DNA from 4 places in the Bacillus sp. GW823-FHT06A10 genome. Region 4 is predicted to be linked to each of the others. Evidence: riboswitches for the same ligand, from Rfam matches in the RefSeq annotation. Region 4 holds a riboswitch; each other region holds the start of a gene.
What was found. Region 4 has a riboswitch for lysine ahead of lysA (diaminopimelate decarboxylase). Riboswitches for the same ligand answer to the same signal wherever they lie in the genome.

Region 1 (3,187 bases), 530 kb from region 4:
TACATGTTCCAAGCTTTCGTAATCATTAATACGATAAAGATTGTACACAAAAAAGGTACAGTTAATTGCAATGATTGCATAGCAAGTGGAACGAGAATAAGGAACGTAAATAACAATGGGAAAAGCTGAATGATGTAATTGTATAGAAGAGATTTTTTGAAATAAGATGTTAATTTCTCTTCTAGTGCTAGTAAATAGACAGCATCAGGTTTTTGAATAAATGTACGGATAGGGCATCTCGTTATAATGAATGTAAGTACAATCGTGATGAGTAGTAAAGATATTCCTTTAGAAGGAGATGTTTTTAGAAACTGAGCATAGTAGTATGCGCCAACGCATGAAATAAAGATAAAGCTATATAGTAAACTGTTAATCATACGTGCAAAGTATGTAATGATATTTTGAATATGTTGTTGGAAGCGACTGCTCCATAGCGATTCGATTGACATGTTTTTCACCTCTTTGTTCTATTATATATGTTTTACAAAAGAAAAAACGAGCAAATTGCGTTATGCAACTTGCCCGTTTTTCTTTTCGTTATTTTTTTTCTGATCACGATTCATTAATGGATAGAAAGCAAATCCAATTACGAATAAACCAATTCCGAGAAGGAACGTTTTTATATCGGATGCGCCGGTTTTAATAACCCATAGTGCGTAGCAAAGTGCGATAACTGCGACTATGCCATCTGTAATTCTTGCCCGCATTTCATTTTTATATGTTTCACCAGTTGCGACTAGTTTTAACTGGAAGATTGGTGAAACGAGATATGGAATGAGGTAGGCCAGTGTTGATACGGTAATAACGAATGTATAAGCTTCCGCAATGGTTCCTGATAATGTTGAGAATAGGAACACTTGCGACATAATGTTTGTTAATCGTAATGAGTAAATTGGACTTCCTTTTTTATTTGTTTTTGTGAAGAAGGAAGGGAAGAAACCTTCTTTTGCTGCTTGATATGGTACTTCTGAGCTTAATAAAATCCAGCCTAAGATAGAACCGAACAGGGAAGTAAGAGCAAGTAATGCCATCAGTTTCCCGCCGCCATGACCCATTGCAGCGTTTAGTGCATCTGCTAATGGACGTTCAGAAGTTTGTAATTTATCAACGTGAAGTACACCCATTGTTAAAATTGTAATTCCTAAGTAAATCGCAACTGTAATAAGTAATCCCGCAACTGTTGCACGTTTTACCGTTTTTGGAGAAACAGCACGGTTTGATAAAAGAACGGCTGATTCAATTCCGATAAACGCCCAAAGCGTTGTAAGAGCAGCTAAATTTACTTGTGAAAGAAGACCATGTGATACACCTGATTTATCAATCATCGGCGTGTACCATTGTCCAAACTTAGAAGCTTCGAATGCAAATAACGTAACGACGATGAATAAAAGGAATCCAGTTACTTTCGTTGTTGTTGCTAAGAAGTTTAGTTTTCCAGCTCCGCTTACACCATTTGTTAATATAATATGAGTTCCCCAAAGTAAGATGGAACAAATCGTAAATGTAATTAGTTTTCCGACTTCTATGTTAAAAGAACCGATTGAAAATAGTAGTCGCGTATCTTTCATAATTGGGAAGAAGAGTGATAAATATCCCGCAAATGATGTAATGATGGCAACGTTACTTGCCCAGTTTGCAACCCAATATCCCCATACCATACTGAATCCAGCCATTTTTTTCTTTTTTGGTGTTGAGAATAAAGCATATGCATGACTTTGTGGTCCTGTCGTTAAATCAGGACGACGAATTGCTAAATTACCGAAAACAAGAGCTAGCATTAAAACACCAAACCCTGTTGTTAACCAAGCTAAAGTGACACCGAGTGGGCTTGCTGTTTGTGCCAACGTACTTGGCACCATGAAAATACCAGCGCCAACCATGTTACCGACAACGAAAGCTGTTAGTACCCAAAAGCCCCATTTTTTTTGTTGCATAGAAAATACCTCCAAAGTTAGTATAACCAAGTCAAGCGAGGAGATATGTATGTCTTCCTGAGTCAGGAAGAGAAGTCCCAAACAAAACAAAAAAAGCACGTAATCTGCCGCTACATGCTTTCTATCTTATAAGAAACCCACGACATACCTCTCGATAGCTCTCCACAAACGAAACGTTTGTGACAGTTCTGCACTTATTAAATGCAGACCCAGCAAGCGTGCATGGTGGACACGACTTACTTCGGCAACCATTCCTTTCTCATTCCTTCATCAATGCCACTACATCTCCTGAAATGATACTCTTAATGATTGCAACCTCTACCTCACCGAGATACGAATGAGGATTTAAATATTAAATTAACGTCTTTAAGAGTAACAAATGTATTTTTATACGTCAATGGATATAGTAATAATCAGATTATAGAGAAGAGTTTGTGATTAAAAAGGGGGTTAGGAGAAGATGTAACGATTATTAGTTCTGCAGAAGAAACAGCGATAGAGTTAAGTACCATTTTACAGCACAAAGGAATTTTGTCTGACAATCTGAATCCGAAGCATCGTTTTTTTACAACGGGATCTGTTTTATCATTTGAACATATTGCTGAGCGATGGCTAGGATATCACATTTCTGTAGAATGTGTGGATTTACCCGTAAAGAATGCTCGTATCTGTAATTAGACTGTATTAAAGTACTTTTTGTTCAATAAATTAGGTTAATTGCATAAGAAGGAAAAAATGCACTTTTAATTGAAAGGATTAAGGTCATTTCAATTAAAGGGGAGATTGGATTATGGAATTATCAAGATCTCAATTATTTGCTTTAGAGTATATTTCAAAATATGCAGAGAACGAAAAACGTGAGGCTAAAGCAACGATTAATCATATACTTAAAATGTCTAATATTACAGATGAAATATTTGAAGAAGCTGTCGCTAATTTAAAATCTCATGCAAGGATTGCTTTACACTTTCATCCAGACAGACTTGATTCGAGTATGAAAAGTGTTGCTGAAGCATTGTTTGAGCAAGGAGTATATAAAAGTCAATTTGAAACATTACTATCTAATGGAAGCGTATCTGCTTACCCTGGTGGTGAACGTGACCTTTGGGAAAAGAGAATATTTGGAGGGGCATATCAATTAGAAGGCGTAACGAATGAGCAACGGCCAAAATACGGAGCGCTAAATTTAATGTTACATCCAGATGGGCCGGCTCCGCGTTTTGGTTCATGTTATTTTCTTTTATCTCCAAAAG
Region 2 (3,187 bases), 320 kb from region 4:
CCCCTAACTCATCGATATGAAAATGCAGTGTAGAAACGAGTAAATGTGGTTCACCAAAATAATCTACAATTTCATTTTCGTTTTCATCAAACTGCATAACTGCATTAAAATATCTTTTCTTATTATGAAAATAAAAAGTACGGTTCCACCTTACTAATTCTTGTCCATATTCATCTCGCTCAGCTATGTTTTGTATCGTAAATGGAATTTCCTCTCCTCGTTCCGAGAAAAACATTCGAAACTTCGATGCAATTTTCAATATAAATTTCACGAAAAAAGAGCCACCGTAAATTTCATCCATCTTTCCTTCCCCTGTAAAACTATTCTCTTCTGTAATCGCATAACGCTTCTGCAATTCAGGATGAAGATTTTTATAGGTATCCCCTAATAATCGTTCATACATATTAGCCATATACTTATCCCTTTCTCGCCCTCTTGCAATTTTTCGCGCTTGGTAAATCGAAACTATTTATATAACCGACAATTGATAACCCCATTAAAAGAACATTTAATGTAATCGGATTAAACGGTCCTGTAAAGCTTGCGATATTCGTAAATCCTGCCGCTAACGTTAAAACTAGTAATACAATAATATGCAGTATAAATAATTTTCGTTTTGTTAGTGGCAACAGCCATACGACACCGAAAATTATTTCTAACCCCCCAATTATTTTAAGTATACATACACTACTTTCATTTGAACCGATTAATAAAGAAAGCATCTTTACTTCTTCTGAATGAGTAAACAGTAGTTTTGGCACTATCCCTTGATATATCCATACAAAAGCAAATAAAGAACATACGAGCCAATACGTCATTGTTCTTCTAATTAGTAACCTAGGATGAAGCCCCTTTTCTAACCATAATTTTAAGGCATCAAAACTCCAAGCAGTCGCCCAACCTAATAACGGACGAAAAATATAGGAATCTATCACATTTCCTATACGACCAAATCTTGTATCATAATCATATTGTGTCTCAAAATGGATGTATTCTTTATTGGGCGTATACTTCCAATAACCACGTCCTATTTGAATAAGAGATAATGTATTATCCGTCCAAAATTTTAAAGAAGAAATTCTTTCACCAGTTTCTTTTCTTATTTCACCTATTGATTCCCCTTCTCCAACTATTTCAAGCCCAAATCCAATCTTTGTTTTATACAAAAACTTCTGTGGTTCTCCTTCTTTTTTCTCTAAATACGAAATTTCAGTAAAGCGAGCATCCCACTCTGTATGTATATCTGGTTCTTGCGTATATTCCCATAATTTTTCCATCGTCGTGTTCATTTTTGTCGCAACATAAATAGGCTGTTTCCTTTTCATTCTCCCCACCTCCTATGCACTATAAGTTTAATGTACATGCAATGAATTTATTTTGCTACATTTTTCACAAACTTCCTCAAAAAAAGAAAGAATTTTTAAAATATATATAAAACACTTGATTCCACGAAAAATTTAAATTATTATAAAACAAATGTTACCAACAACTTCATAAATCAAACACTCTCGCCTAAAACGTGAGATAGAGGTTGCGATACTTATGAGTATTCTAATGGAGACACAGAGATGTCTATGAACTTAGATGAAAGGAAGTATTGCCGAAATTGATAAATTTCTCTGCATTTATCAATTGGGGCTGTTTTCGAATAGAAACAGAACTGTCATATGTACAGACGTGTACGTATGAAGAGCTATCTACAAAAAAGAGATATCATTTTTTTATGATATTCCTTTTTTGGCGGTTTTTTTATTAGCTCCGTTTTCTGTTTCCCTTTTCCTGTAACAGCACCATCCTCACTTATTTGAGATGGTGTTTTTTGTTTGTCTTTCTGGTAACTACAGGAGTATTGGGGATTTATATATTTCCTAATCTATTCTTAAAAATAGACGAAAGAAGGAATTTGTAATGGAAACAATTGTTCAAAAATTTGGTGGCACTTCTGTCGGAAGCGTCGAACGCATTCAACATGTAGCAAATTTAATTATTGAAGAATATGAACGAGGTCATAGCATTGTCTCTGTCGTTTCAGCAATGGGAAAAAGCACAGATGAACTTGTCGCACTCGCTAACGCTATCACAGAAAATCCAAGTAAACGTGAAATGGATATGCTTCTATCTACAGGAGAACAAGTAACTATTTCATTATTAACAATGGCACTGCAAGCAAAAGGCTATCATGCAATTTCATTAACAGGGTGGCAAGCAGGTATTACGACAGAATCTGTACATAGTAGTGCACGGATTACTGACATTCATACAGATCGTATTCAATCTTATCTTGCTGAAGGTACGATTGTTATCGTAGCTGGTTTCCAAGGTATAAGTGTAGAAAATGAAATTACAACGCTTGGCCGTGGTGGCTCTGATACGACTGCTGTCGCATTAGCTGCTGCACTTAAAGCAAAAAAATGTGATATTTATACGGATGTGACAGGTGTATATACGACGGACCCACGAGTTGTAAAAGATGCTTACAAATTAGACGAAATTTCTTATGACGAAATGTTAGAGCTTGCTAATCTCGGTGCTGGCGTATTACACCCGCGCGCTGTTGAGTTTGCTAAAAATCATAATGTAGTTTTAGAAGTTCGCTCAAGTATGGAACAAGAAAACGGAACAATTGTAAAAGGAGAATGTAACATGGAACAACAATCAATCGTTAAAGGTATTGCATTTGAGGATAACATTACACGTGTCACAATTAAAGGATTAGAACAAGGCTCGCTTTCAACAGTTTTCTCTACATTAGCAGCAGCACACATTAATGTAGATATCATCATTCAAAGTATTACAAATGAAGGAACTGTACACCTCTCCTTCTCCATTCATTCGAATGATTTAAGAGAAACTTTAGAAGTTTTGGAACAAAATCAAGAAACTCTTCACTATGAATCTGTAGAACATGAAAATCACTTAGCAAAAGTATCAATCGTAGGATCTGGCATGGTATCTAACCCAGGTGTCGCTGCAAATATGTTCACTACTTTAAAAGAAGAAGATATTCATATTAAAATGGTAAGTACATCAGAAATTAAAGTGTCTGTCGTTATTGACCGCCTTCATTTAGTAACAGGCGTTGAGGCGCTGCATCAATCATTTATGGCGAAAATTGAGCCTTTAGTGCAAATGAGCTAATCTGATATATTTAGTAATGCTAAAAAAATCATATTAATGTATTACCTTC
Region 3 (3,187 bases), 1.6 Mb from region 4:
AATCATTCCAATCGTCCTAACGCATCAACGGCTGAGTATCCAAATGATCAGAAGCAAATGCTACCATAACTATAAGAAATACCGCCCAATTTAGAGCGGTATTTTTTATTTTTCTATTTTCCAATTAATCATCGTTTCTGTAGCATTTACTCTCTTCATATGTAACTTTTCTAAAACACGAATCGAACTATAATTATCTAGAAGTGTCTCTGCAATTATTGTTTCTACCTCTCCTGTTTTGAAAGCCCAATCGATTAGTTCTCTTACAGCTTCTGTTGCATAGCCCTTATTCCAATATTTCTCAATAAATCCATAGCCAATTTCCACTGTTTGATTCTCGTTTGGTTTCCCTTTAAACCCAATATCACCTATAACGCTATCATCTTCTTTCCGAAGAACATACCACGCGCCCCATGGTAATATAGCTGCATCTTGTTTTACATTCTTTACATGCCCTACAATATGCGGACCGCTATTGTATCCTTGCTCGTTAGCAATTTGAATTCTCTCTTCTGTACACGGCACTATATAGAGCCTTTCTGTTTCTAATTTCATATTGATTTCCCCTTTTCAATTAAACAATACCCCAATTTTACTAAAAATAAAAAGAATATTCATCCTATTCGTTAAATTTATACTTATTCTTTGAAACGAATTTAAGGAATAATCCTCTTTTGATAGTTATGTCGAATTATATTTTTCTGAATTTTCTTTTAATTTAGAGGATTTTTCAATATTTTTTGCGAAACATTTGTATAACAATTTTTTCTTTGCTTATTGCTACATAATAGTAGGTTCGGGTGGAGTTTTGCAAGCGTTTCCTATACAATAACCGATATTTTTTGACTTTTCCTAACAAAATATCTTGCAATATATTCAGAAAGTCATTACAATTGCCATATATTAAAAATCTTAGCAATATATAAATCCTCATCAATCCGATGAGGTAGAGGTTGCGACTTTTAATAGTAAAACGGACGAGACACAGAGAATGTCAGCTGACTCCGTTTGAAAGGAAAAGTTGCCGAAGTTTATATTTCTTCTCTGGAAATATGAGCTGGGGCTGTCTCCGAAAGGAACAGAACTGTCACGTTTACAAAATTACCGTGTAAACGTGGGGTGCTATCTTAACGGAAGGGTATGATGGGGTGGTTATTTGTGAAACGTTCCGCCAAATTCCTTTGGCGGTTTTTTGTATTTTTCTCCCCCGCTCCTTCCTAACCTACAAGAAAAGGAGTGTTGAACATGAATAGCGCAACAAATCAATCTACCTCTAAAACGCAAACTACACAAGGACAAGGTGAATTAAAACGCGGATTAAAATCTCGTCACCTTACGATGATTTCTCTCGGTGGTACAATTGGTACCGGACTATTTCTTGCCAGCGGTGGTGTCATCCATACAGCTGGACCTGGTGGCGCATTAATTGCATACGCCGCAATTGGAATTATGGTTTATTTTTTAATGACAAGCTTAGCTGAACTTGCAGCTTACATGCCTGTTACTGGATCTTTTAGCACGTATGCAACAAAATTTGTTGATCCATCACTTGGCTTTGCACTTGGATGGAACTATTGGTATAACTGGGCAATTACGATTGCTGCTGAACTTGCAGCCGTAACATTAATTATGAAATTTTGGTTCCCAGATACCCCTTCTCTTATTTGGAGCGGATTATGTTTAGCTATTATTTTCCTTTTAAACTATTTATCTGTTAAAGGGTTTGGTGAATCTGAATATTGGTTCGCACTTATTAAAGTAGTTACGATTATTATCTTTTTAATTGTTGGTTTCATGATGATTTTTGGAATTATGGGCGGTGAAACGGTTGGATTTAAAAACTTCACTGTTGCAGATGCACCATTTAACGGCGGTATCATGGCAATTATCGGTGTGTTTATGGCAGCTGGTTTCTCATTCCAAGGTACTGAACTATTAGGAGTAGCTGCTGGTGAAACGTCTGATCCAGAACGTAATATCCCAAAAGCAATTCGTTCAATCTTTTGGCGTATTCTTTTATTCTATATCCTTGCGATTCTCGTTATCGGTTTATTAATTCCTTATACAACTGAAAGCCTTGCTGCAAGTGATGTTACAGTAAGTCCGTTTACACTTATTTTTGAAAAAGCGGGCGTTGCCTTTGCTGCTTCTGTTATGAACGCTGTTATTTTAACTGCTGTACTATCTGCTGGTAACTCTGGTATGTATGCATCAACTCGTATGCTTTGGGATTTAGCTCGCCAAGGAAAAGCACCAAAGTTTCTTGGTAAATTAGATAGCCGCGGTGTACCTGTTAACGCGTTAATCGTAACGTCAATTGTTGGGAGTATTGCTTTCATTGCTTCTTTATTCGGTGATGGTGTTGTATACATTTGGTTATTAAACGCATCCGGAATGTCTGGTTTTATCGCATGGGTTGGAATTGCAATTAGTCATTACCGTTTCCGTAAAGCATATATCGCACAAGGAAAAGATTTAAATGACTTACCATATAGAGCAAAATGGTTCCCATTCGGTCCAATCTTCGCATTTACACTTTGTATCATCGTAATTTTAGGACAAAACTACGGCGCATTTATGGGTGAAGCAATTGATTGGAACGGTGTACTCGTTTCTTACATCGGTTTACCACTCTTCTTAGTACTATGGTTAGGTTATAAATTTACGAAAAAAACAAAAGTGATTCCACTTGATAAATGTGAACTAAAATAAAGTGAAACGAGCAAACAAATTTGTTTGCTCGTTTTTTGTTGCAAACCTCTTTACTTCCCTATTGCTCCTGTTTTTGCAATAATAAAGGAAATATAAATAAAGGTTGGGATACAATGAACATTCGCATTACTGATGAAGCGAAAGCAGCTATACATAGATTAGAACTTGAAGATAAAAAGATCGTTCGCATTAGAGGAACAATGACGAACTCTTGTAGTATTTTCGTTGATGTCGATTTAATTTGGGATACATATAACGCAGATGATGTTGTATATGAAGATGCAGAGCTTATCGTACAAATGGATTCATTCACGAAAGACTACACTGGTGATACCGTGAAACTTGATTATAAGACGACAGGTTTTAGTATTACGACTCCGAGTGAGACTTTGGTTTATGGATTGTCGATTAAAAAATAAAAATTGTTTTCATTTGACCACCGAGGTGAAAAAATGGGTAAATATATTCCGTTAAA
Region 4 (3,187 bases):
ATTCTTCAAAGAAATTATCAATTTTAATATCAAATGCTAGCTTGTACACAATATATGTTTTAATCCATAGTAAAACGACTGCAACGAGTGCAAATCGCAGTTTTGGAAACAGATGTTGTAGCATAATATACTCCTCTCCTAAAAAGCATGACAGTTCTTGTGAGTCAGTTTGCTTAACGACTCATTTTATATATACGAACAGTCCTTTGTTATTATGATTATTATACTATGAGTATCATTATACGAAAATAAAAGAGAGTTGTGGGCTTTTTTATAATAATCGAGTAGAAAAAGAGTGGTGGGAGACAATAAAACAGAATTTCTATGTATGATAATTATCGTACGCAGAAAGAATCGCGTGATAATACGGAGGTTATAATGCGAAAATTATTATATTTTATAGCATGCAGTAGTGTTATACTTTTTACCTCACCGAGTGTGTCAATAGCTCAATATGATGCACCTCTTATGGAAGATGCACTTTATTCTGTTTTATTTCCAAAAATAAATAAAGCAATTGAAAAACAATATGGAAGTTTGAAACCGTATCAATGCCCTAAAATTATTAGTTTAAAAAAAGTGTATAGCGGTACATATTTATTTCAAGCAAGTATTGAAGTGACAAAGTATGAACGTGTTGCGGGGAAAATTGCTCCCCCATTTGAGAAGGTAACGATTACATTTAATAACGAAGAAGGCGAATGGGAAGTGACAAAGATTTCAGTAAAGCGCTTACCAAATGATACAAAATTAAACTGCAAAAAAACAATATAAAAAATTGTTTGACAAATAAAATGGCCCTTTGGTATTGTTAATAGCAACAATTAGATGTTTGAAAATTAAATAGACTTACCTCATCTACTCTCAAAGGTAGAGGCCGCGATAGGAAAGAGTAAGCTATGGGAGATTTCATGGAATCTGTGATCATAGGCTGAAAGGGACTATTGCCGAAATATAAGAATAACCATCTTATTCATATATTGGGACTACATTGAATAAATGTAGTACTGTCATAAGATTTATTTTATGGAGAGCTATTTGGAGATGTTGATGCGGTTTCTTATTTTGAGGAGATAACAACTCGTTTATTTTTTCAATATATATTTTTCCTAATAAGAAACGCGTGTGAACATTGTTCCGCGCGTTTTTTGTCTATCTAAAAGCGTGCTGCAATGAATAGAAGATTGGGGTTATGAGTTTTAGAGGAAATAAGGGAGGAATTTAAATGTATTTACACGGCACAAGCCGAATTAATGGGCAAGGACACTTAGAAATTGGAGGGTGCGATACGACGCAGCTAGCAAAGCAATACGGAACACCACTTTATGTATACGATGAAGAGTCTATTCGAGGAAAATGCCGAGCATTTCATCGTGCTTTTAAAGAAAGTGGTTTCTCTTATCAAGTAGCATATGCAAGCAAGGCGTTCTTGTGCATGGAGATGTGCCGAGTAGCTCGTGAAGAGAATATGTCATTAGACGTTGTTTCTGGAGGAGAATTATATACTGCGCTCCAAGCAGGATTTCCAGCATCACGTATTCATTTTCATGGAAATAATAAAACAGAAGAAGAGATAGTGATGGCTCTTCAGGCGAATATCGGTTGTTTTGTCGTAGATAATTTCTTTGAATTAGAAGTTTTACACGATTTAGCGATGCAACATGGAAAGTTTGTGAACATATTAATTCGTGTAACGCCTGGAGTAGAGGCGCACACACATGAATATATTACAACAGGCCAAGATGATTCGAAATTTGGATTTGGCGTTTCAAACGGTCAAGCGATGCAGGCAATTGGATTTGCTTTACAAAAATCCAATTATAATGTGCTAGGGATTCATTCACATATCGGATCGCAAATATTTGAAACAGCTGGCTTTGTTCGAGCGATTGAAGTTCTTCGCCAATTTTTAGAAGAAGTGAGAGAGCAAACAAACTATGTAGTAAAAGTGTTAAATGTAGGTGGGGGATTTGGAATACGCTACACAGAGTCGGATACACCGTTAACTCTTGAGACATATGTGCGAGCTGTAACAAGTGCAGTGAGAGAACAATTTACTGTATGTGAATATCCATTGCCAGAAATATGGATTGAACCAGGCCGTAGCATTGTAGGTGATGCTGGGACAACAATTTATACAGTTGGGTCTGTGAAAGATATTCCTGGTATTCGGAAATATGTATCAGTCGATGGTGGAATGACAGATAATTTAAGACCTGCTTTATATAGTGCGCGTTATGAAGCAATGTTAGCGAATCGAGGGAATGATGAGAATGAGGAACTCGTTTCGATTGCGGGGAAATGTTGTGAGAGCGGAGATATGTTGATTTGGGATATTCATTTACCGAAAGTCGCTTCTGCTGATTTACTAGCAGTTTCCTGTACAGGAGCCTACGGGTACTCGATGGCGAATAATTACAATCGGATTCGAAGACCAGCCGTTGTCTTTGCAAAAGGCGGAACATCGCAAGTAGTTGTGGAACGCGAAACATATGAAAATATTATTGGGAACGATCGCATACGTATTAAAGAGCTTGTTTAAATAGAAAAAGGAGTTGTTCGGATGGGCAATTCCTTTTTTGTAAAATAAAATAATTAAAATATATCGGAAAACTAGGATTGAAAAAAATCAGAATTGTGATAAAATACAAATACAAAGCTTATCAAGAGAAGTGGAGGGAACTGGCCCGAAGAAGCTCGGCAACCTGCTTATAGAAAGCAAGGTGCTAAATCCAGCAAAATGGAATCCATTTTGAAAGATAAGGTAAAATATATTACCGAACAGTCTTTTCGAAATGGGAAAGATTTTTTTTATGAATAAAAAGGGGGGCTGTTCGCGTGGGTGTACGGGAACATTTTGATGAAGTATCCGAGAAGATTGAAGCGATGCTTGCTGATATGAAATATGGCTCAATTACAATTGTTGTGCAAGATGGAAAAGTAATTCAGTTAGAGAAAAGTGAAAAAGTACGTTTAAAGTGAAAAGCGCTGACTAGAAAAACTAGAGGCGGTTTTAACCTATTTTCATTAGGTTAAAACCGTCTTTTTGCTTTTACAGGGGGAAAAAACATGTTGACGTATGAAACGTGGGAAGAAAATGTTGTTTCGTTTTCGGAAGAAGATGAAACAAAAGGCGCGTTATCAGTATTAAATTGGGCTTATGAAGAGTATAAAGATGAAATCGTCT

Region 1: linked by a shared signal. The riboswitch ahead of AC1Q8M_RS00670 (amino acid permease) and the one ahead of lysA (diaminopimelate decarboxylase) in region 4 are both predicted to bind lysine.
Region 2: linked by a shared signal. The riboswitch ahead of AC1Q8M_RS05090 (aspartate kinase) and the one ahead of lysA (diaminopimelate decarboxylase) in region 4 are both predicted to bind lysine.
Region 3: linked by a shared signal. The riboswitch ahead of AC1Q8M_RS11440 (amino acid permease) and the one ahead of lysA (diaminopimelate decarboxylase) in region 4 are both predicted to bind lysine.

The regions. Positions count from the first base shown of each region.
Region 1 covers NZ_JBXAHT010000001.1:116,293-119,479, forward strand. The annotation lists gene AC1Q8M_RS00665 (ABC transporter permease) at 1-449, opposite strand, end outside; gene AC1Q8M_RS00670 (amino acid permease) at 510-1,934, opposite strand; lysine riboswitch at 2,082-2,263, opposite strand; partial or broken gene AC1Q8M_RS00675 (glutamate racemase) at 2,373-2,612, shown strand; gene AC1Q8M_RS00680 (DUF3626 domain-containing protein) at 2,725-3,187, shown strand, end outside.
Region 2 covers NZ_JBXAHT010000001.1:966,450-969,636, reverse strand. The annotation lists gene AC1Q8M_RS05100 (DUF4166 domain-containing protein) at 1-412, opposite strand, end outside; gene AC1Q8M_RS05095 (DoxX-like family protein) at 417-1,325, opposite strand; lysine riboswitch at 1,518-1,704, shown strand; gene AC1Q8M_RS05090 (aspartate kinase) at 1,909-3,138, shown strand.
Region 3 covers NZ_JBXAHT010000001.1:2,242,417-2,245,603, forward strand. The annotation lists gene AC1Q8M_RS11430 (sulfite exporter TauE/SafE family protein) at 1-69, shown strand, start outside; gene AC1Q8M_RS11435 (GNAT family N-acetyltransferase) at 106-555, opposite strand; lysine riboswitch at 940-1,133, shown strand; gene AC1Q8M_RS11440 (amino acid permease) at 1,246-2,712, shown strand; gene AC1Q8M_RS11445 (iron-sulfur cluster biosynthesis family protein) at 2,826-3,131, shown strand; gene AC1Q8M_RS11450 (DNA alkylation repair protein) at 3,165-3,187, shown strand, end outside.
Region 4 covers NZ_JBXAHT010000001.1:647,114-650,300, forward strand. The annotation lists gene AC1Q8M_RS03400 (LTA synthase family protein) at 1-124, opposite strand, end outside; gene AC1Q8M_RS03405 (DUF3888 domain-containing protein) at 379-774, shown strand; lysine riboswitch at 864-1,045, shown strand; gene lysA (diaminopimelate decarboxylase) at 1,226-2,542, shown strand; SAM riboswitch class I at 2,658-2,766, shown strand; gene AC1Q8M_RS03415 (YezD family protein) at 2,839-2,982, shown strand; gene AC1Q8M_RS03420 (phosphoadenylyl-sulfate reductase) at 3,070-3,187, shown strand, end outside.